Regions from separate parts of the Parabacteroides sp. Y3-G-102 genome, predicted to be linked through region 2. Evidence: riboswitches for the same ligand, from Rfam matches in the RefSeq annotation. Region 2 holds a riboswitch; each other region holds the start of a gene.
What was found. Region 2 has a riboswitch for cobalamin ahead of NBH16_RS08465 (porin family protein). Riboswitches for the same ligand answer to the same signal wherever they lie in the genome.
Positions count from the first base shown of each region.

Region 1 (5,871 bases), on a different contig from region 2:
TAACGGTATTGTCCATTACGGGGATTAATGTAATAACAACTATTATCCACGTCTTGAATAGATACTTTCCAGACCGGGAGTTCTAAATTCCTTTTTCGTGAGATATAATACGTATCATAAGCATCCAACAGTTTGATATCAGCCGTGGTCCCGATACCATGTATCTGAGACAATACGGAACGGATTTCTTCCGGTCGCAGGTTCAATAAAGATATCCCGTCACTCTTATTTGCGTTCACGACAATATCCTTCGTGTCTGTTTGTACGATGTAAAAGGGTATATCACCAAAACTACTCCATTCCAATTGACGGATCTGGCCGGGATAGGCTTGTATGACCGCCCTGTAATCCAACGGATAATCGAGTGGGGAAGGAGCCATCTTCCGCAGTTCTTGAACCGGGTTTATATCGAGCTTGGCTTTCAACCCCCAATCCTGTACACGAGCTAAAGACATCATACCACTAAAGCAGAAGGTGAGGACGAATAAACCGAATAACACCCCAAGAATATGATGCCATTTATACCAGAACTTCTTATAAGGGGAAATCAAATGACGTCTCCTCGCTAACCGGAAATCCCGTATTCCTAAATAGATCCCGGCGATACACATAACGCACCCGATTCCGGATAACCAGACAACTACCTTTATCCATAATTCAGCGTCTTGCCGCAAGGAAGTGAAATAGACCCAATGAGGGATCGCCCCGAGCCAAGCCCAGAAACGACTGTTTTTATCCGTATATTGCAAAACCTCCCCGGATTTAGAGGATATGTATAATTCATGTCGTTCCGGATCGGCGAAATGGAATTTATAGATCGGAAATTCCTCTTTTAAACGACCGAATGGAATCCATTGGTCCAAGGTGTACAAGGAATCTACCTTCGCTATGGAAGAGGTATTCCATAGTGATGCCACACGTTGGATATGATTCCAGTCGATTACGGGTAATCTTTCCGTCGAGTCGGCAGGAATATCATAGCTCCCTTTCTCCGTCCGGAGATGAAAAACAGTTTGTCCCAAATAGCTGTTTAAGGTAACATGGTTTATCCGCTCGTTCTGCGGTAAACGTTTCTCTATCTGGTCTAACGAAGGAAGATTCTCCGGAGAGAGAATATCCATCTTCGCCCGTTTATCGGCCCGGTCCGCTCGCGGGAACGTATGGTAGATCATTACCAATCCCGATAGGAACCAAACGAGGAACAGGATACTGAGTGCCGTGCCCAGTATCCTGTGTATAAATTGCATGATCTTTGTCAATAGATTCATGAGCGTATGTTCTATATATTATAATGTATAGGAGATAGCCACTTGGAAATTACGAGGCATGCTTGGCACCATCTGTTGTCCGAGCGCTTGGTTATAATAATTGTTGTCAAACAAGTTATTCAAGTTGAATGTAAGGTGAATATTGTTGTTCAACAAATAAGACATACCGAAATCGGTTACCCAATACGGATCGAACCAAGAGTTGTTAGATGTATTACGGTATACTTTACCGGTATAACTGCTACTCAAGTGAAATTCCAGATTCTTCAAGACACCCCGAGGGATGGTATAACTGCCGTATGCGTAGAAAGTCTGGTTCGGTACGTTGCTCTGCCAGTTTCCTTCTTGGCTATTCAATTGTTGCTTTGTCTCATCCGGGTTATTGCCATAGATAGCCTCGATCAATTCCGGATCCTTTATTTCTTTCATCTCCCGGATCTTGGAGTCGTTCAATCCATAACCGATCGTCAGCGCTAAGGTGCTTACCGGAGAAAGAGTGACATCAAAATCAAAACCTTTGGAATCTTGTACACCCACCTGTCCGATTACACTCATCGTGGTAGTCTCGCCGTTTACTTCCTCTTGATAGTTGTTGGTCAACGTAGCCGTACTGTTCATCTTCCGGATATAGAACAAGCTGGCATTGGCGCTTAATATATTGTTCAATTGATATTTAAGACCCACCTCGGCTTGGTATCCTTTCTCCGGCTTAAATACTTCCTCATTGCGAGCAGGCTCGAAACGATTTCCATCACCTCCTACATAAATGACGTTATCTTGATAGAACGTACGGATCGGCTTGAAGAAAGAGGCGAAAGACGCATAAATGGATGTATTCGGATGGGGCAGATAGACCGCTCCGAAACGATAAGTCAACGCCTTATTCTTTATCATATTGAAGCTTGAATGCTCCTCATACTCACGTCGTCCGGTAGGAGTTGTAGCGCTGGCGGACATATAACGGAAAAAGTCGTAACGTAGAGCGGCTAATACCTTCCATTGCTCGTTGAACTCAACCATATCTTGAAGATAAAGGCTGTTGGAATAATGATGCGTAACCGTTGCTTTCGAGAATTTACTGGTCATATATCCCATGCTATGCGGATCATAAACGGATACATGCGAATAAAGGCCGGGACCCTGAACATCATCTCCTAAATTATAGCCCGAATAGCTGGTACGATTCAAGGCGACGAAAGAGTAACCTCCCATATACGTATGCTTTATCTCACCCGTCCTGAATTTACCGCTTAGCTCGAGCGTATTGGCTACCGTCTTGGCTATATGGGAGAAGCGAAGCGGGAAAGAAAGATATACACTGTCCAAACAGATATATTTTTTCTGGCCGTTTTTCATATAATAATGATCATAGATCGGATCATCACTTTCGAGATAGTCGAGGGCTTCCGTCCCAAAATAGTTGATATCGTCGTTATTGTAAGAAAGGCGATCTGTTAGTTTCGCGCCGTTCCAAAAAGTATGTGTGTATTGCGTCGATACGTTCCATGCGTGATTCTTCATAAAGTCGGACTCGTTATTGTAGCGAGCCTCACGGTCAAGTCCCGGTAGCATCTCATTTTTATGGAGATATAACTGTCCTGTTTGCACATTATATACATCATTTGCCATTAAATCGGGAAGACCGATCTCCGTCCCATAGAAGTCGCGGTTAAAACCTCCGCGAACATCTAATATGTCACGTTCCGTCATTTTAGCTTGCAATGCCAGATAACCGGAAAAGCGACGGTTGCCATTATCACGCCAGCCCTCTTGATCGGAAAAGTTGACATTGGCGTAATAATTGACCGGACCGACCAATTTACCGCCCATGCCAAGTGTCGCCTCTTTATTCTCGTAACTACCGTAGGCCAATCGAGCATTAACGCTCTGTTTCTCTGACGGGGATTTACGAACGATATTCAAGGTTCCACCTACGGCTGAATGTCCGTAAAGTACAGAAGCCGGTCCCTTTAATAATTCAATAGACTCGATACAGGATAGATCGGGTACGGGATAAGAGTTGTTTATTGCCGAACGTTCATCGCGGATACCGTCTATCATCATGATAGAATGATCGAAACCACGGATCGACAATTGTTGAAATGCGCCATAAGATGTCTGGAATCGTACGCCCGGCATAAAGCGTACCGCATCTTGGATATTACGGATACCTCGCAACTCCAAACTACTCGCCGTAATGCTATTAATTGAAATAGGAAGATATTTCATAGGTACGTCCAACTTCGTGATTTGTGGACGTGGCTTGCGTGCGGCGGTCGCTACGACTTCTTGAATATTGAATGTCGTATCGGCGAAATTCGTGTACTCATTCTTGTGTTGTGCCTGCATCGTACTGATACATAAGGCTGTCAACGGTAAGATTGTCAAAACTCTTTTCATATATTTAGCATTATAACTGTTTATTGTATGCATGTGAAATCCCTTTCGAAAGAAATTCCATTTTCCTTCGAATGAAAATTTAGTTTCTTTCGGAAGGAATTACTTTTTCTTCCGAAAGGAATAAAACATAGATTTGGAGAACTTTTTTAGTCCTTCTCTACCGCATAAGCTTTCTTCTTATCAACGATATCGATCATCTTATGTTTAGCCATGAAACGGGCATGTTCGATGAAGATCTTCTGAATATCCGGATTCTGTCCCAGACCTTCCATAAATACGCTTACCTCGTAGCCTTTCTTTTCCAGTTCCTCTTTCCAATCACCGGCGATATCGTTTTTCGCATGGTCTCCGGCGACAAACATAAATGGCATCAACAAGACTTTCTTCGTTCCATTGGCCTTTACTTGGGCTACCATCGTATCAAAAGTAGGATAGCCCTCGATGGTTCCTACGGAATAATCCTTGAATCCCTTCTCCTTCAACATATAATCCAACATGGCATATTGAGCCGTCGCCGGAGTATAAGTGCCATGGCCTACCAATAAAGTAGCGCCTTCTTTCGCCCCATTTTTTGTGATAGCGACGATTACCGCCTCATAATCCTCCGGTGTATACAATAAAGGATTACCGATACGAATCTCCTTGAAAGAAGATTTCATGGTGGCAACATCCTTACGTAAGGATTCCATCTCGATACCTTCGATTATATTCGTGGATTGGATCAAGACATGTGTATAACCATCAGTCTTTAATTTTTCCAAGGCCTCGATCGGGTTCAGTTTCTCTACGCCACGAGCTTTTAAGCGGCGCATTACAATGCGAGAAGTCCATGCCTCACGCAACTCAACATCTTTGAAAGCTTCTTTCGCTTTTTGATTGATCGCGTCGATTGTCAAGGCACGGGTATCATCATGGGTTGTTCCAAAATGTACCATCAATAAAGCGGCCTTATCGCCCGGTTGTAAAGAGGCGAATAAATCGGATGCTACAAAATTCTCGCCATCGTGCGCACGACAAACTAGGCTGATGACCAGCAAGAAGAAAGATAGTAAGTGTTTCCTCATCATATGAATATATTAATAATTAGATTACATATCAATCCCACGGAGACAACGTATTATTACGTCTCCAACATCTTTTAGATATAGGTGATATTTCTATCCTCTTAATTACTCCTGACCCCGGGAGGAATTAATCATTACTTCGCTTGGCAGGTTTCCTGACTGGCTCGGAAAGCAACCTTCCCATCTTTCTTAAGACAGTGGCATAGCAGAACGCTTTCCTTTTCAAGAGCTTCACAGTAGCGGGCACTGTTCCGGATTCTAACCGGATTCCCTTTTATAGAGTTGTCGGTAGACAAACTCTATCACCTAAGCGGTCGCAAATTTATATAAATAATCCCGAAAAGTAACAACATCTTTCAAAGAATCCCTGTTCCAATAGCATCTTTTTTGTTTAACATCAAATAAATAGATATGGAATGGATAACTAATTTACTTCAACATTATCCGGAGCTAGCTATTTTCATAACCTTAGCTCTCGGTTTCTGGATTGGCAAGTTTAAGATAAAGAAGTTCACGCTGGGAACGGTTACCAGCGTATTATTGGTCGGTGTATTGATCGGGCAATTAAAAATCGATATAAGCGGACCGTTAAAGTCCGTCTTTTTCTTGATGTTCCTCTTCGCTGTAGGATATAGCGTTGGGCCACAGTTCTTCCGGGGATTGAAAAAGGAAGGTCTTCCTCAAATGCTTTTCGCCGCCGTCATGTGTATATTTTGTTTGATCGCTCCTTTTTTGTTAGCGAAACTTATGGGATATAACGCAGGCGAGGCCGCAGGATTATTGGCGGGCTCCCAGACGATGTCGGCAGTATTAGGAGTTGCCGAAGATACGATCGGACAGATGAATATTAGCGATACGGATAAAAGTGCTATGGTAAATGTAATGCCCGTGGCCTATGCGGTAACTTATATTTTCGGTACGGCAGGATCCGCATGGTTAGTGAGTGATATCGGGCCACGTCTTTTAGGAGGACTCGACTACGTGAAAAAAGCGTGTAAAGAGCTAGAGGCTAAAATGGGAAATAACGACGAGAGCGAGCAACCGGGCTTTATGCCTGCCGCCCGTCCGGTAACTTTCCGGGCCTATAAGATTAGTAATGAATGGTTCAAGGATGGCAAAAGCGTAAAGCAGTTGGAGGT
Region 1 covers NZ_JAMOKU010000032.1:17,097-22,967, reverse strand. Annotated here, with positions in the region: gene NBH16_RS15655 (PepSY domain-containing protein) at 1-1,268, opposite strand, end outside; gene NBH16_RS15650 (TonB-dependent receptor) at 1,287-3,668, opposite strand; gene NBH16_RS15645 (sirohydrochlorin cobaltochelatase) at 3,815-4,732, opposite strand; cobalamin riboswitch at 4,861-5,058, opposite strand; gene aspT (aspartate-alanine antiporter) at 5,144-5,871, shown strand, end outside.
Region 1: another riboswitch for cobalamin. It lies ahead of NBH16_RS15645 (sirohydrochlorin cobaltochelatase); the one in region 2 lies ahead of NBH16_RS08465 (porin family protein).

Region 2 (5,871 bases):
AAGGAGTTGCGTGCTAACCGTGACGAAGCCGCTGTTCAAAAAGCTTTGGCTGATATCACGGAGTGCGTGAAGACGAAGAAGGGCAACTTATTAGAGTTGGCTGTTAAGGCTGCCGGCTTGCGTGCGTCATTGGGAGAGATCTCCGATGCTTGCGAGGTGGTTGTAGGTCGTTATAAAGCAATCATTAGAACTATTTCAGGCGTGTATTCATCAGAAACTAAGAAAGACGCAGACTTCCAGAAAGCTTGCGAGCTTTGCGAGCAATTCGCTAAGAAAGAAGGCCGTCAGCCTCGTATCATGATCGCTAAGATGGGTCAGGACGGACACGACCGTGGCGCTAAGGTTGTCGCTACTGGTTATGCGGACTGTGGTTTCGACGTAGATATGGGACCGTTGTTCCAGACTCCGGCCGAGGCTGCCCGTCAAGCTGTGGAGAACGACGTTCACGTAATGGGCGTTTCTTCTTTGGCCGCTGGTCATAAGACGTTGGTTCCTCAGGTTATCGAGGAGTTGAAGAAACTAGGTCGTGAGGACATCATCGTTATTGCTGGAGGTGTAATCCCGGCTCAAGACTATGACTTCTTGTATAAGGCTGGCGTTGCCGCTATCTTTGGCCCGGGTACTTCCGTATCGAAGGCAGCTTGCCAGATCCTTGAGATCTTGTTAGGCGAATAAATAGAGTTTAGACCTTACGGTTTTTAAATAAAGAGAGGCTGGACAATTGATTTTGTCCGGCCTTTTTTAGTATTGTATGCGGGTTTATGTACTTTTGTAGCGATTATTCAATTAAAAAGGGAAAGAATCATGGGAATCGTTATAGGTATAGATGTGGGAGGTAGCACGACCAAGATCGTCGGCGTGGAGGATAAGAAGATCAAGAACCCGATGTTCGTGAAAGCTACCGATCCGGTAACCTCTTTATTCGGAGCCTTCGGTAAGTATATTTATGATAATAACATCTCGCTCTCGAATATAGAGAAAGTGATCTTGACGGGTGTAGGTAGCGCCTATATCGATCAACCTTTATATGGCTTACCAACTGCGAAGACGGATGAGTTCCTTGCGAATGGGCTAGGGGCGCAATATAATACGGGACTGGACAGTCTATTGGTGGTCAGCATGGGAACGGGTACCTCCTTTGTCAAGGTACAAGGCTCCACGATCGAGCATATCGGGGGATTGGGTATCGGTGGCGGAACAATCCTCGGCTTGTCTAAGCTATTATTGAAAACGCATGACTTTCACCAAATAGCGTCTTTGGCCGAGCACGGTTCCTTGAATGATATCGACTTGCATATCCGGGATATTACGCCGCATCCGCTACCCGGCCTGCCGCTGGACGTGACAGCCTCTATTTTCGGAAAAGCGGACGCGAACGCTAAGGTTGAGGATATCGCTCTCGGTATCGTTCATATGGTCTTGCAGACCATCGGACAAGGAGCTGTTTTCGCCTCGTTAAATGGCGATATCAAGAATATCGTATTGATCGGTAACCTGACTCGCTTGCCACAATGCCCGGATATTTTCCCCCGTCTGGAGGAGATGTGCGATGTCCATTTCAAGATACCGGAGTATGCCGAATATCGCACGGCTATCGGGGCGGCTTTATGCTATATCAGGAACCGGGAATATAAGGATATTTTTTGTGGAAAGTGTTAGGCTACATCAAAACTTTATGTATCTTTGCTACATGCTTTGTTCCCTTTCGGCAATCGCCGGATAGGGATTAAAAGGGAATCGGGTGAGAATCCCGGACAGTCCCGCTGCTGTAAGCTTCATAAACGGGTTGAGCAATACTGTTGCCACTGTTCATTCAAGTGAATGGGAAGGCGCTTAAGACCGGAAGTAAGTCAGAAGACCTGCAAGGCGTGTATATTTTCGACGGCTTCGAGGAAAGGCCGGAAGAGAACGCAAGAACCGTATCCGGTTTTTACTATTCTTTATCCAAGGTTTTCTTATCAAGTCGTCTCATGGTTTCGGATAATTATTTTGCCATAATAATTAGGGAAAGAAGCATGAATCTGACCGACGGGATGAGCTCCGTGTGTAAGATGCATGCTTTCTTTGCGTTTAAAGGACTGGGGTATTCCGTGAACACTCTATAGAGAATATTTGTTTATTATTAGAAAAGTGCGTTTATTTGCAACGAGTAATTAACAAAAGAAGTATGAATATGAAGAAAATTGTGGGACTTGTTATGGTTGCCTTGCTAGCGTTGATGGCGCTTCCGGCGAACGCTCAGCTTAAATTCGGTATCAAGGGAGGTGTGAATATATCGTCTGTTCATTTCAACTCGGACGTGTTGAAAGCGGATAACGTAACCGGCTTCCAAGTGGGTCCGATGATCGAGACGACCTTACCGTTGGTGGGTGTCGGGATCGATGCGGCAGTGTTGTATTCGCAAAAGGGTTTGGAAACGACCTCGGCTGGCGGGGTGAAGACTTCGATGAAGACGGATTATATCGATGTTCCGGTCAACTTGAAATGGAAATTCGGCTTACCGATCGTCAAGGCGTATCTGGCAGCCGGTCCGTATATCGGTTTCCGTGTAGGCGGTGATAAGTTTTGGGATATCCCGGGTTCCGTAGCGGATCAGGTGAAGGCGAAGAATTTCAGCGCAGGTCTTAACTTCGGTGCCGGCGTGGAACTGATCAGCCACTTGCAGGTGGGTTTCAATTATGGTCTGGGACTGACTGATAACTATAGTATTGAGAAGGTGAACCTCTCCGACGGTGCCGGAAAGAACCGTGGATGGTCTATCACGGCAGCGATCTTGTTCTAAATAGGTGAAAATAAAATGAGAGAGGCTGGGCTTTAGAAGTCCGGCCTTTTTTGTTATTTTTGGGCTCGTAATGAAACACCTGTTTGAATGAAATACGCGGACGTCATACTTCCCCTTCCTTTGGAGAATAGCTATACCTATCGGATACCCGAAGATCTGGAGAGAGCCGTGACTCCCGGTTGCCGGGTGATCGTGCATTTCGGGAAGAAACGATATTATACGGCTATCGTCATGGAGGTACACGACCGGGAACCGGTATCCGATTTTGAGACGAAGGAGATCTACGCTTTGCTGGATGCCACGCCGGTGCTCCGCCGTCCGCAACTCCGTTTCTGGAAATGGATATCTTCTTATTATATATGTAAGCTGGGCGACGTGTATAAGGCGGCCTTGCCTTCCGGCTTAAAGTTGGAAAGCGAGACGGCGGTTACTTATAATGAGGATTTCGAGGCCACCGCCCCCTTGCGCCCGAACGAGCAAGCGGTACTGGATGCTTTTAGCGGGGTTTTGAAATTGACGATCTCGGAGTTGGAGAAGAAGACCGGTCTTCGAAATGTTGTCCCGATCGTCTCTTCCTTGATGGTGAAAGGGGCGGTCGAGGTGAGCGAGGAGCTAAAGCGAGGATTCGTTCCCAAGACACAGGCGTTTATCCGTTTGGCCGAGGCTTACCGGGATGAGACGAAATTACAGGCGGTGTTCGAGGATTTGAAACGAGCGAAGAAGCAAGAGCTTCTGCTGGTCAGCTTCTTGGATTTAAGCCATACCTTGAATCCCGCTTTATCGAAGGAGCTTTCCAAGAAAGAGCTATTGGAACGCAGTGGTTATACCTCTGCGGTATTGGAGGGGCTGCTGAAACGGGGTATCTTGGAGAGTTACGAGAAAGAGGTGGGTCGTTTGCAAGTATCTGTCTGCCGCTTGCAAGAGCCGAATCCGCTCAGTCCGGCGCAAGAGAAAGCCTATGGAGAGATCCATGAGGCTTTCAAGACGAAAGAGGTCTGCTTGCTTCATGGCGTGACTTCCAGTGGTAAGACCGAGATATACGTCCGTTTGATCCATGAGGTCTTGCGGCTGGGGCGGCAGGTTTTATATATGTTGCCGGAGATCGCTATCACGACCCAGATCACGGAACGGCTGGCGAAATTATTCGGGGATAAGCTATTGGTCTACCACTCTAAGTTCTCGGATAACGAGCGGGTGGAAGTTTGGAATAAGCTATTGCATAACGACGAGCCTATGCTGGTATTGGGGGTCCGTTCGTCCCTCTTCCTTCCGTTTAAGGACTTGGGCTTGATTATCGTGGACGAGGAGCATGAGAATACGTATAAGCAGCAGGACCCGGCACCCCGTTACCATGCCCGTAACGCTGCCATCGTCTTGGCGGGTATGCACGGCGGTAAGACCTTATTGGGTTCCGCCACTCCCTCCATCGATTCTTATTTCAACGCTACGGCGGGGAAATACGGTCTGGTTGAGTTATCTACCCGCTACGGTGATTGCTTGATGCCGGAGATTATTACGGTGGACGTGAAGGAGCTAAAGCGCAAGAAGATCATGAAAGATACCCTTTTCTCCCCTCTGTTGGTGGAGAAGGTGCGGGAGGCCCTATCCCGGGGCGAGCAGGCGATCCTATTCCAGAACCGCCGGGGATTCGCCCCGATGATCGAGTGCCGAGGGTGCGGGTGGGTGCCTCGTTGCGTGAATTGCGACGTTAGCCTTACCTACCACAAGGCGCATAATCAGCTGGTTTGCCATTATTGCGGTTATACCTACCGCTTGCCGCAGGTATGTCCCGAGTGTAAGGGGACGGAGTTCAAGATGCAAGGCTTCGGTACGGAGAAGGTAGAGGAGGAGATCGCTGGGCAATTCCCAGCGGCGAAGGTGGAGCGGCTGGATTTCGATACGGCCCGTACCCGCACGGCTTACGAGCGGATCATCTCGGATTTCGAGAAGGGGAAGACACAAATCTTGATTGGTACCCAGATGTTGTCGAAGGGATTGGATTTCGGGAATGTCAGCGTGGTCGGAATCCTGAGTGCCGATAGCCTGATGAATTTCCCTGACTTCCGGGCGCACGAGCGGGCTTATCAATTGATGGTACAGGTTAGCGGACGTGCCGGACGACGGGATAAGCGGGGTACGGTGATCTTGCAGACTACTCAGCCGGAGCATCCTTTGATCCGTATGGTGCAGCATTTTGCTTATAAGGAAATGGTGAGCTTGCAATTGAGCGAGCGTAGTATGTTCCGTTACCCGCCTTACTACCGTTTGATCGTCTTGATCCTTCGAAGTCGGAATGAGGAGGCTTTGCAGGAAATGTCTGCTTTATACGCCGAGAAACTTCGTGCTCGTTTGGGTGAGCGGGTGTTGGGGCCGGTTACGCCGCCTATCACTCGGGTACAGACGCTTCATATCAAGAAGATCGTCTTGAAGATCGAGATATCCGCCGGGATCGCTCCGCTTCGTGAGATATTGGAGGGGATTCATGCGGAGATGCAGGGATATGCGCTATTTAAGCAGTTGTTGGTTCATTATGATGTGGACCCGGCTTGAGAATTGAAAATGGAGAATTGAGAATTGAAAATTGAAAATTAAAGGAAAGGAGCTTAGGGATGAAGGAGGAAAAGATACGGTTGTTGTTTGTGTGTTTGGGAAATATATGCCGTTCCCCTTCGGCGGAGGCGGTAATGAAGAAGTTGGTGAAGGATGCGGGGCTGGAAGCTCGGATCGAGATCGATTCCGCCGGGATCACCGGCTATCATGAGGGAGACCGGGCAGATTCAAGGATGCGGGCGCATGCGGCTCGCAGGGGATATTCGTTGGATTCGATCTCCCGTCCGGTACGTCAGTGGGACTTCCATGACTTCGATTTGATTATCGGCATGGACGACCAAAATATAACGGATTTGAAACGGATGGCTCCCGATCTGGAATCCGTCGCTAAGATACATCGGATGACCGAGTTCTCCCGGAATAAGTTGTACGATCACGTCCCGGATCCTTATTATAGCGGTGCCGAGGGCTTTGAGCTGGTCTTGGATCTATTGGAAGACGCTTGCGCCGGGTTGTTGGAATATTGCCGATTATTACGA
Region 2 covers NZ_JAMOKU010000013.1:76,531-82,401, forward strand. Annotated here, with positions in the region: gene scpA (methylmalonyl-CoA mutase) at 1-675, shown strand, start outside; gene coaW (type II pantothenate kinase) at 805-1,659, shown strand; cobalamin riboswitch at 1,679-1,881, shown strand; gene NBH16_RS08465 (porin family protein) at 2,174-2,782, shown strand; gene priA (replication restart helicase PriA) at 2,870-5,332, shown strand; gene NBH16_RS08475 (low molecular weight protein-tyrosine-phosphatase) at 5,392-5,871, shown strand, end outside.

Region 3 (5,871 bases), on a different contig from region 2:
CGGGTAACACGCAGCAATTGACGATAACGACAACACCAGATTCGATAGGTGCCGTACCAATGAAGTATGTTTCTGATACGCCGGATGTTGTTACGGTTGATAAGAATGGTGTATTGACCGCAAAAAAATATGGTGAGGCAATCATTACGGTGTCTCCGTTAAGTGGTGCGGATGTAAAAGCGACTTGTAAAGTTGCGGTTGAGATTCCTGTAACGAGCATCCAATTGGATAAAGATACGATTTGCCAGAAACCGAACACTTTCGCTCAATTGACCGCAACTATTAATCCGGGGGATGCTACATTCCAAGAACTGACATGGAAGTCTACCAGTATGAGCCCCGTGCGCGTGTCTAGCGATGGCAAGGTTTCTTTCGTTCGTCCGGGTAAATCAAATGTCGTCGTTACTTCAAAATACGGAGGAATAACCGATACTTGCGTAATAATCGTTGATTCAATCCATGTGGAATCTTTTGAATTAAAACAGCATGAGATGACAATCGATATCTCGAAGTCTGGTCGCTTAGAATGGATTTATGCGCCTGATGACGCATCTCAGACAATGCCCGATATAACGGCCGCTGATGAAGATATATTATATATTTATTATGATGGACGTATTCGTGGAGAAAAGGCGGGCTCTACTTGGGTCTATGCGAATATGGAAAATGGCAAGTTTGTCGATTCTTGTTTAGTCCATGTCGTATGTGATATAGATACTGTAACGTTGAATAAGAATCAAGCTACGATAGAACTAGGTCGTACGATAACGTTAACTCCGACAGTTAAAGTAAAACCAACCGTAGAGAATCCGGAAGAAGTGGATCAAACAGTTTATTGGAAAAGTGATAATAAGGAGATCGCTACCGTTGTGGACGGTGTAGTGACCGCTATTTCAGGAGGTTCTACTCGCATTTGGGTATATACGAATTACGGAGATATTCCTGCCTATTGTGATGTCACGGTAGTTCCGGTTACGGAGGCTCCTTCCTCTTCAGTTACAGGGGTTTCTTTAAATGCTTCTTCTTTGTCTTTAGATAAGGGCGAGACGGCTGTTTTAGCTGCGATTGTCACTCCTTCAAATGCGGAAAATAAATCCGTGTCATGGAGTAGCTCGGATATTACTGTTGCTTCTGTAGCCGACGATGGTACGGTTACCGCCGGAATTGCCGGTGTCGTTACGATAACCGTAACAACGGATGACGGTGGTTATACGGCCACTTGCGAGGTTACGGTAACCGACCCAGACTTGGATAAACCTGTGGTTGAGGCCGCTGATTCCACGGCTACGCTGACCTTCCCGAAAGTGCCAGAGGCTACCTTCTATGAGGTCTCCGTATACAAATATGTGAATGAGGTTCCCGTATTGTTTGGTGTTTACACGATGGATGCGGACGGGAATATCCTCACCAGCTTGCGAAGCGATCTGCGTTTAGGTACTCCGGATAAGATCGCTATATCCTTGCGGGATTTGGATGAAGATTCTGATTATATCGTGAAAATTACGGCTGTTAAAGAGAAAGACGGAAAGAAAGAGGTGGTAGGCACATTCTATAGTGAACCGTTCTCTACCTCTTCCGGGACGGTCAGCAATGAGACGATAGGTGCGGGTGAGGCCCGTATCTATTATTACGCCGGCTATCTGCATTTGAATAATCTGGAAGGCTATCGTTGCTATATCGTAGGATTCAACGGTACGGTATTGGATGCTTTTGAGGTGACCGATTTGAATGAGAGCCGTTTGATGAGTTTTTCCAAAGGATCTTATATCATCACTGCCATCAATGGCAATGATCGGATAACGAGGAAGTTCGTAATCAAGTAATATCGAAACAAGGTGAAGGAGAGTCAAAAGGCTCTCCTTCCTATCGTTATAACAATGTGATATGAATGACATTTTAAATTAATTAGCTTATGAGAAAATTTTGTTGTTTATTTCTATCTTAGTACCCCGTTATTGAGCAATTTTAAGCATGAAAAGATTCATAGTTCCCGCATTGCCGGACGAAACCTCTGAGGAAGAGGATGTTTACGAGCTAACGCATATCGATCACTTGTTTATAAGAGACCGGATCGAGATTCCGGGATTCAGTAATTACGAGACGTTAAAATGTGACTTTCATACCCATACGGTATTCTCCGACGGCTTGGTATGGCCCGATGCCCGGATATATGAGGCTTGGCAGGAGGGATTGGATGCGATAGCGATTACTGACCATATCGAGCACCGGATCAACAAGGTTATTTTGAAAGGAGATTTAAACGAATCTTACAAAATCGCTAAAAAAGCTGCTGACGACATGGACTTTATCGTGATTCCCGGAGCGGAAATAACACGTTCCAAGCCCTTGGGACACCTAAACGCCTTGTTTGTACAAGATGTCAATCTTATGGAGAAAGAAAATCCTGTGGAATCTATTGCCGAGGCAAAAAGGCAAGGGGCATTTATTGTGTGGAATCATCCCGGCTGGCCGAATCATAAGGCCACTTTATATCCCATACATGAAAAACTGATTCAAGAGAACATGATCGATGGTATAGAAGTCATGTCTTACAAGGACTTTTACCCGATTGCATTAGAATGGTGTTCCGGTTTTAAGAAAGCGTTTATGGCAAGTAGCGACGCTCATTGTGTTCTTTCCGGGATATACAGGAAAGGACTACGTCCCCTGACGCTGGTATTCTCGGAAGAAAGAAGTGAGAAAAGGATACGGGAGGCATTGTTCGCCGGTCGTACGGCCGCGTTATTCGATGGGAAAATCGCGGGAGAAGAAAAATACTTGGCCCCATTGGTCAAGGCCTGTATCCGGGTTAAGCGAATGAGGAATACGTGTTTGGAGGTAACCAATATATCTGATATTCCTTTCATTATATATTGCGAAAACAATTTATACCTGCTCCCGGAAAGAAAAACGATTATAATGATGAATCCTAAGGAAAATAGTTGGATAATGAAAAACTGTTTTATCGGCAGGAATAAGAACCTATCGATTTATTTCGATGATTTTTCGGTATGAGTCAATTTTCATCCAGCTCAGAGACCGGGCCCTAATGCGGCATATTACGTCTCTACAACTAGATATAAATTTCTCGGAAGGGCTAAACTTTTCGATCCGTAATTTCTCTAGTGCTTCCGACAATCCTCTGGCGGTAGCACGCTCATCGATCTCCCCTGTTTTCATCCGAACTGATCATGTGGGTATCTATATTAAATCGGATTACTATTGATAGTAACCGCATTTTTTATGGATAGTAGTCGGTATTTCCCTCGTCCTTATTTTTTAATTTATACAATATGCAGTATAGTCAAAAAAAAGCATTTAATAATATTGTGTATATTTTGAATTGTTTTTTATAAATTTGCTGCCGTATTGGTTCGCCTACTTTATTCAGGGTACGGCGATTAAAAGGGAATCAGGTGAGAAACCTGGACAGTCCCGCTGCTGTAAGCTCCAAAAAAGCTTTAGACATCAACTCATTGCCACTGTTTCCGGAAGGAACGGGAAGGAAGTTCTAAAGTGGAGTAAGTCAGAAGACCTGCCAATGCCGGATAACCGCCGCGATTTTACGCTACCGGGGTTTAGCGTAGGATTCAAAAAGGGGAAATATACGAAGTGAATATTGCTTTACATGAAGGATTGATCGGGTGAATCGTGACTTAGTACCTCCCGGACTATGGAAATATTCATGATTATTTGATCTTTCTTTTATATTCCCTCTTGATCGTTTTTTGGAGTTTTACATTTAATATAAAAGCTTATGAGAAAAATTCTATCTCTTTTCTTTGTAATGGCTTTGTGTGTAGTAGGTCTTTCGGCGCAAGGATTGGTTCAAGGGCAACCACATCCCTCGGCTCCGAATGTGCTGGCGAAAACAAAGTCCCAGTTAAGGGCTGACGCCAGCTTTTCTTTTGACGACATCCAGTTTTGGGTAGGAAGCGGCAGCAAGAGAGCCGCTTTAGTGATCGAATGGCATGATGGGAATCGACCGGATGCTATGGTTTGGGGATATCGCTGGGATGGCGAGGCTACCGGACACGATATGATCGTGGCGATAGCGAAGGCCGATCAGAAACTTCTTTTATTAACCCAATATACGGGTTGGATGGGTTATACGATCGATGGTATTGGATATGGGGATAATCTGGACGTCCGATATGATTTGGATGTGGCCAAGAATGAACCGAATAATGCTTTCAAATTTGAACCTCCCATTACGAATCCTTTGTTGGGGCAGACTGGTTTTCCTGAAAATCCGGCGGGGGACGTAGCGGCGGCTATTCGACAAGGCGTACAAACCGGGGTTATCTATCACCCGATAAATGCGGAAAGATATGGATATCCATCTTATGACTATGACCATTGGAGTTGTAGCAATGGCATTCATTGGCAAGCCGGTTGGTATTATGGTTATTGGAGTTATTTTGTGAGAAGTAGTCAAACCTCGAATTTTAGTTATTCAGGTTTAGGTGCTACAAGCCGTGTATTGACGGATGGTTGTTGGGATGCGTGGAGTTGGAATGGAAATATGAATACATCAGAAGGAACTCAGCCCGGAGATGTCTTTGTCGCAGCGACAATACCCTCTGGAGGTGGAGGGGATGAACCCGAGATCCCGGTGATACACGTAACATCCATTTCTCTCAATAAGTCTTCTTTGCGTTTACAAGCAGGAGCAAATGCAATCCTTGCAGCTAGTATCTCTCCTGTAAACGCTGATAATAAGCAGGTTACTTGGAGTAGTTCCGATACAGGTATAGCAACGGTAGAAGATGGGGTCGTAACAGGTGCCAAGCCCGGTGTGGTGAAAATAACAGCCCGATCGGTAGATGGCGGATATACCGCTGTTTGCGAGGTGACGGTAACGGAGACGGTTACTCCTGAGATCGATTTTGAAGGGACCGGGGCGGTTATCTCATTCCCTAAAGTGGAGGAAGCCACCTCCTATGAGGTTCGTGTCTACAGATATGAGAATGGAAGTTATAAAAAGATAGGCACTTACGTAGCGGATGCGGAAGGCAATATCATTACTGAACTACTGACGAAAGGCTTACGGGCTACTTCCGGCACTATATCCGTCCCACTGAAGAACCTAGGGAGGGATGACGCTTATCGGATAGAGATCCAAGTCATGAATGGCTTGGACGTGATCGATACCTATATGGTAGAAAAATCTTCTGATCCGGTGAGCAATGAGACTATGGCTCCCGTTATCCCAAAGGTTTCCTATCAGAATGGAGCGTTGCGCTTTGAGCATTTAGCCGGATATCAAATCTATTTAATGCAGATAAACGGGAAAATGTTGGAACGTTTTGTGATTCAAGTTCGGGAGGAACTTCATCCAATATCTCTTCCATCCGGGAATTATCTACTGATAGGCGAAAAGGATGGCGATAAAAAGACATTTAAAATTCATATTACTCAATAATTAAATTTATTAACATGAGACGAACACTTTACTTAAGTATGGTCTGTTTGCTATCGGCTCTGTTGGTAGTAGGCCAAACCGGTTCGCGGGATCTGAATCCGATAGAGAAACAGAAATTGCAATTACCTGAATTACCCGGTTCGCAGGCACGAGCCTCGATGCTTCGATCCAATGAAAGCGTGGATTACACGAAAGGTACCTTTATCGTAAACGAAGATTGGTACGGGCACCAAAACAGTTCGGTGAACTTCCTGTCGGATGATGGGACTTGGACATATAACGCGTTCCAAAGAGAGAATCCGGGACATGAATTGGGATGTACGAGCCAGTTCGGTACGATTTATGGGGATTTGTTGTATATCGTGTCCAAGCAATCAAAAGATGGTGCGGCATCTGTAGAGGGAAGTCGCTTAGCGGTAATTGACGCGAAAACGATGCAAGTGAAG
Region 3 covers NZ_JAMOKU010000039.1:11,164-17,034, forward strand. Annotated here, with positions in the region: gene NBH16_RS17390 (DUF5074 domain-containing protein) at 1-1,823, shown strand, start outside; gene NBH16_RS17395 (PHP domain-containing protein) at 1,972-3,015, shown strand; cobalamin riboswitch at 3,354-3,557, shown strand; gene NBH16_RS17400 (Ig-like domain-containing protein) at 3,758-5,425, shown strand; gene NBH16_RS17405 (Ig-like domain-containing protein) at 5,440-5,871, shown strand, end outside.
Region 3: another riboswitch for cobalamin. It lies ahead of NBH16_RS17400 (Ig-like domain-containing protein); the one in region 2 lies ahead of NBH16_RS08465 (porin family protein).

Region 4 (5,871 bases), on a different contig from region 2:
CAGTTCGTACCATTCATCGTCCAGTAAGCCGTTCAGGTTCGTGTCGAAAGAGACCATGACAATACCGGGCTCGCAGCTGCCTCCCTTTTTCTCTTGATATTCCGGCAGGTCGGAATAGAAAGAGTTCCCAAGGATCATAAAGTCCTTCTTCCCTTTGACGTTGATGACCGTATGGTCGAAGCCGAAGATAACGTATCCTCCGTATCCTCCGAGGGAGATCATCACGTCATTCGTACCGGAGATATTCTCCTCTACCTTTTTCAGGATGGTTTCTTTCGTATCGCCTTCCTCGTATTCGGGCATCGTATTGACGAACTGACCCGGTGCGGGACAAAAGTCGTATACCTTGGATAGGTAAGGACTGTACTCTATATCCTCCTGCATCACCTCGAAACGAAAATCGTGCTTATAGGGGGTCTCCTTATCGATGATCTCGAAGGTCATCTGATAGGTGCCCGTATCTTTCGCAAGGAAGATATAAGAACGTTCGGTAGATACGAGAGAGTCCGTCCCGTTCCGGTGCAGTGTCCACCGATACTCGTCGCCGGTAAAGGCCGGGCTGAGTAGATAGGTTTTCATGCGGGGCAGATAATAGACATCATCGATACCCAAGCTAACCATCTGTATCTTGTCTTGGGTACAGGATAGAAATGCTAGGAAACCTGAAATGAATAGATATAAAACTTGTCTCATAACGCTGTTCTATTTATAAAGGAAAACCATATGGGCGGGGATATCCCCGGTACGTACGCCCCATTTTCGTATCCCGTTCTTATCGTAGCAATAGAGGGTCCCGCTGGATACGTAATTCTTGGCATCGGTGACGAAGATGTCTTTCGTATAGGGATGGACCATGATCCCGTATGGGATACGAATGTCTTTCTCGCTACCGTCGGTGATAAAGTTCGTGCTGATCACCTCTTTGGTACGGACATCTATGATTCCGTACGAGATGCTGTTACTCTGCGTATTCACGTTCCATTCCGTACTGTAATAGAAGAGGGAATCTCCGCTGATGCAAAGGTTGGAGCAAGGGATATTCAGGGTATCGGTAACCACCATCTCATTATATCCTTTTCGCTTTTCCAGTACATACAGGTTGGAATGTACCGTATCGTAATCTCCCCGAGAAGTTACCCATAATTTACCGTATTTATCCGCACGGATACGGTGCAGATTGATCCCTACCGGAATCTTTTGGACTTGCTTGAAACGGTTTAGTTCGATGACGGAAACCGTATTGTCGTACTCCGGGGCACGATAGCCTCCGGAATTCACTACGTAGATATATTCACCCAAAATCTCTAATTCATCCGGCTGGTAGCCGACAATGACTTTAGCGTCTATTTTCAGGCTGGTCGTGTCTACCCGATATACGGCTCCTTGTGGAGCATTCGGGTCGATTTGCACGGGGCCGACATAAGAGGTTACATAGGCGTTTCCCCGGTAAAAACGGATGTACCGGCAGTTAGGAATGTCTATTTGCGTGATCCGCTCACAAGTCCGGGCGTCCAATACTTCTACTTTATGGGAACAATTGACTACAACATATAGCTTACTTCCGTAAATCTGGATATCATTGCCTACATCGCCCAACTCCTTGACCACGTTTGGGTTCCGTTCCGAGTAGAGGTTACGGATATAATAACCGTTCACGTAATCCAGATAATCCAGCGTACATTTATTGCTTCCCATATTCCCCTCGTTCACTAAATACATCCCTTGAGGATTCGCCTCGGGGTGGATACCATCGGAGACCAGCTCGTATTCCGATGGAACTACGATCTCGATCTTACGGCAGGATGAAAAAGCGCAACCGATCAGGATACCTATTATATATAATGTATGTCTTTTCATATCTCGATCGTTAAAGACACTTTGTAATTTCGTTTCGGCATCGGATAATTCAGGATCACGTCGTAGTCTTGGCTTAACAGGTTGTTTACCTCTACGGCAGCCTTGATAAGTCCGAATTTGAATTTCAAATCTTTCGACAAGGAGATGTCGCTGGTGTACCACGGTTGCGTATAATTGTATTTGATATTTTCCTGCTGGTTATACCGCTCTCCCACATATATGAAACTATAGTTGAGGTTCCATCCCTTGAAAGAGGCTTGTGCGATGGCGGAGCCGCTATGCCAAGGGATATAAGGGATTTGATCTCCGTAATAGGTATCCGAGGGATCCGTGAAGTCTTGGGCCTTTTGATAGGTGTATTGTACGCGTAGCGTGACGAACAAATCTTTTACCGGATTGACGGTCGTTTCCGTACTGACATCTATACCTTTGATTTCTACCTTACCCAAATTCAGCATCGTCCAACGGAACTGCTGGCCTTTGGGGTAAGCGATGATCTTGTCTTTCACCTTGTTGTAATAACCATCCGCCTGTATCTTGAAGCGATAGAAAAGATGGTTCTCCCATGTTTTCGTGTAAGCGAAGCCGGCATCATATTGGGTTACGTATTCCGGGTTTAATTTGGAGTTTCCCATATCGGCGTAATACAAATCGTTGAAGGTGGGCATGCGGAAGATCCGTTTATAGAAAGCGCGTACATTAAAGTCTTGTTTCTCGAACGGCTTATAGGAGGCGAACACGGCGGGTGTGAGGATTTGCCGGGCTTCCGGTGCGGGGCCTTCTTCTACACGGTCGTTGATAAAAGTCGCCAGTCCGCTGGCCTGTAATTTTACTTTTCCTAACCGGAGCGCCGTAGCGACCGAAAGGAGGTTGGTGAAGCGTTCCGGGTAAACGAATCCATACATATCGGCGTTCATCTTGTTCCATTGCAAGTCGTAAGAAGCAGAGACATCCCAGTTCGAGAGGATGGAGTAGACATTAGCGGAAGATAGGTAAATCTCCCGTTGCTTATACAGGTTATCTACATGAATCAGCTTGTCGTCGTTGTTCACATAATGCGTACGGTAGAAAGCGTATTTCGCATTGACCTGTGTCTTGAATTTACTATTGATTTCTTTGATATAGGAGCCTTGCATGAAAGAGTTCGTATCCCATACTCGTTCGCCGCGTCGCCATACGTTGTTTACGATAGCCCCCGGGATACCTCGTTCGGAATTGTAGTTGTAGAACTTAAGATTCCAAGTACCGTCGCTCATCTTGCCATACAATCCGGCCTCTAGGCGGGTGGCGTTGATATCCCCGTTTTCCCGGACGGCGGTCGTATCGTAAGCGATCTCTCCGGCAGGGTTGATACGGCGGTAACGAAATTTGTATTTACCGCTTCCGCTTAACCATTCGGCGCTGAAAGAGGCGGCTACGTTTTCTGATATCTTATATTCGAACAGGGCCGAGGGATTGATAACGTCGAAGGAACCGACTTTCATCGTGGCACGGATATTCGTTGTTTTTCCTTCTTCGAAACGAGGACGACGAGAACGCAGATAAAGCGTACCGGCCGCACCGAAATCTTTCGCGGATTGGAAGATATCGCTCTTCTGGCCATTGTATAAAGAAATCTCCTCGATATTGTCTAAGGAATACATTCCGAGGTCTACTTGTCCGTTTTGCGCGTTGCTTAATTCGATACCGTCGTAGAAAACACCCATATGGTTCGTTCCCATGCTTCGGATGTTTACGGTCTTGATACCTCCTACGCCCCCATAGTCTTTCAATTGGACGCCCGAGAAGTAGCGCAAAGCATCCGCTACCGTGTGGCTGTTCAAATTTTGTAATTCTTTCCCCGATAGTTTTTGGGAAGGAATTACCTCTTTAAAGCTGAAACTCCGGGCCGTGACCGTAACTTCGTCCAAGTGTTGGATAGAGTCGAGTTTGCTTTGTCCATGGGACATACCTATCGCCAGCATCGATAATACGCAAGCGAGGTATCCCTTTCTAGCAAAGGATAACACCATTATTTAAAACCTGTTTAGAAAATGATTCGTACCAAGCCGCTCTGTCCTCGCGAACGACTTCTCCCTAACTGGCAGGTCTTCTGACTGACTCCCATCCCGAAAGCCTTCCCGATATATATCCTTATATACCAGTGGCGAAAGTGTTTCCGGAATGTTTGAAATAGAGCTTCACAGCAACGGGACTGTTCAGGAATTACACCTGATTCCCATTTAATCCGTAACCCCGGTTGGGTGAAACGGAACCAATTCGGGACAAAGGTATGAAATCTTGTTAATATCCGGGCTATAATTGGAGAATTTCCTTAAATGAAAGGGTTGTACTTGTATGTTACGATTTCCTTTTTATTTAAAGAAGCTTGTACGTCAATTAACCGTTGGTTGCTGCTTCCCCGGAATAAAAGGCTCTCATCCCGAAGGGTTTGTTTGTAGCGGCCATCTACCAATACGTCGATATAGGATAATAAGGCGGCTTGTGCCGGGTTCTTTATCAGGTCCTCGAATTTATATCCCGTGTAGCACCAGATCGTCTTTTGGCTTTTTTCCTTGATCGCCTTGGCTACCTCGGTGAAGCCTTCCGGCTGGAACATGGGATCTCCACCACTGAAGGTGACGTTGGCGAACTCGTCAGCCAGCACTTTCTCCACGATCTCTTCCGTTCTTACTTTCTTTCCTTTATGGATGTCCCATGATTCGGGGTTGTGGCAACCCGGGCATTTGTTCGGGCAACCCGCCGCATAGATGGCGGTCCGGAATCCCGGACCGTCTACGGTGGTATCTTCGATGATATCTATGATAGACAACATGGTAATTGAAAATTGACAATTGACAATTGAAAATTAGTTGTGGGTGATGCGGTCGTTCAGCTCGGATAGCTTGGCGTTGTTCCAACGGTCGGTGGTTCCTACCAAGTAACCGGTGATGCGTTGAAGTTTGTCCAAGTGTTTGCTGCCGCATTTTGGGCAGGCTTCCAGATTCGGGGTGGAGTTCTCGTAGCCACAATCCAGACAACGGTTACGATTATGGTTTACGGAACCGTATCCGATATTGTATTTATCCATCATATCCACGACACGCATGATCGCTTCGGGGTTATGGGTAGCGTCGCCATCCATCTCTACGTAAAAGATATGGCCGCCACGAGTCAAATCATGATAAGGAGCTTCCACTTCGGCTTTATGACGGGCGCTGCACTTGTAATATACCGGGACGTGATTAGAGTTCGTATAATAATCCCGATCCGTGATACCCGGAAGCGATCGGAACTTCTTACGATCTTTTCCCGTGAACTTGCCGGACAAGCCTTCAGCCGGAGTTGCCAGTACGCTATAATTGTGTTGATATTGCTCAGAGAATTGGTTGGCGCGATCCCGGATATACGTAACGATCCTTATGCCTAAGGCCTGCGAATCCTCATCTTCGCCATGATGCTTCCCGGTAAGGGCTACCAAGCATTCGGCCAGTCCGATAAAGCCGATGCCCAAGGTGCCTTGGTTGATAACGGAGGCAATCGAATCGTTAGGCTTCAATTTTTCCGAGCCTAACCACAAGGAAGACATCAACAACGGGAATTGCTTCGCGTAAGCGGTTTTCTGGAACTCCATACGCTCATGCAACTGACGAGCCGTAAGTTCCAGCATATGATCCAGTTTAGCGAAAAATAGGGCGATACGCTCTTCCTTATTCTCCACTTGCATGCACTCGATAGCCAATCGTACGATATTGATCGTCGAGAAGGATATATTACCTCGTCCGATAGAAGTTTTTGGTCCGAAACGATTCTCGAATACACGGGTACGGCATCCCATGGTCGCTACCTCGTGGATATAGCGCTGAGGATCGTCCTCTTTCCAATCCTCGCTTTGGTTGAAGGTCGCGTCGAGATTCAAGAAGTTCGGGAAGAAACGACGGGCGGTGACCTTGCAGGCCAATTGGTAAAGATCGTAGTTACGGTCTTCCGGCAGATAGCTTACGCCTCGTTTCTTTTTCCATATCTGGATCGGGA
Region 4 covers NZ_JAMOKU010000039.1:33,520-39,390, forward strand. Annotated here, with positions in the region: gene NBH16_RS17445 (hypothetical protein) at 1-693, opposite strand, end outside; gene NBH16_RS17450 (YncE family protein) at 703-1,857, opposite strand; gene NBH16_RS17455 (TonB-dependent receptor) at 1,854-3,869, opposite strand; cobalamin riboswitch at 3,923-4,131, opposite strand; gene nrdG (anaerobic ribonucleoside-triphosphate reductase activating protein) at 4,172-4,672, opposite strand; gene NBH16_RS17465 (anaerobic ribonucleoside triphosphate reductase) at 4,706-5,871, opposite strand, start outside.
Region 4: another riboswitch for cobalamin. It lies ahead of NBH16_RS17455 (TonB-dependent receptor); the one in region 2 lies ahead of NBH16_RS08465 (porin family protein).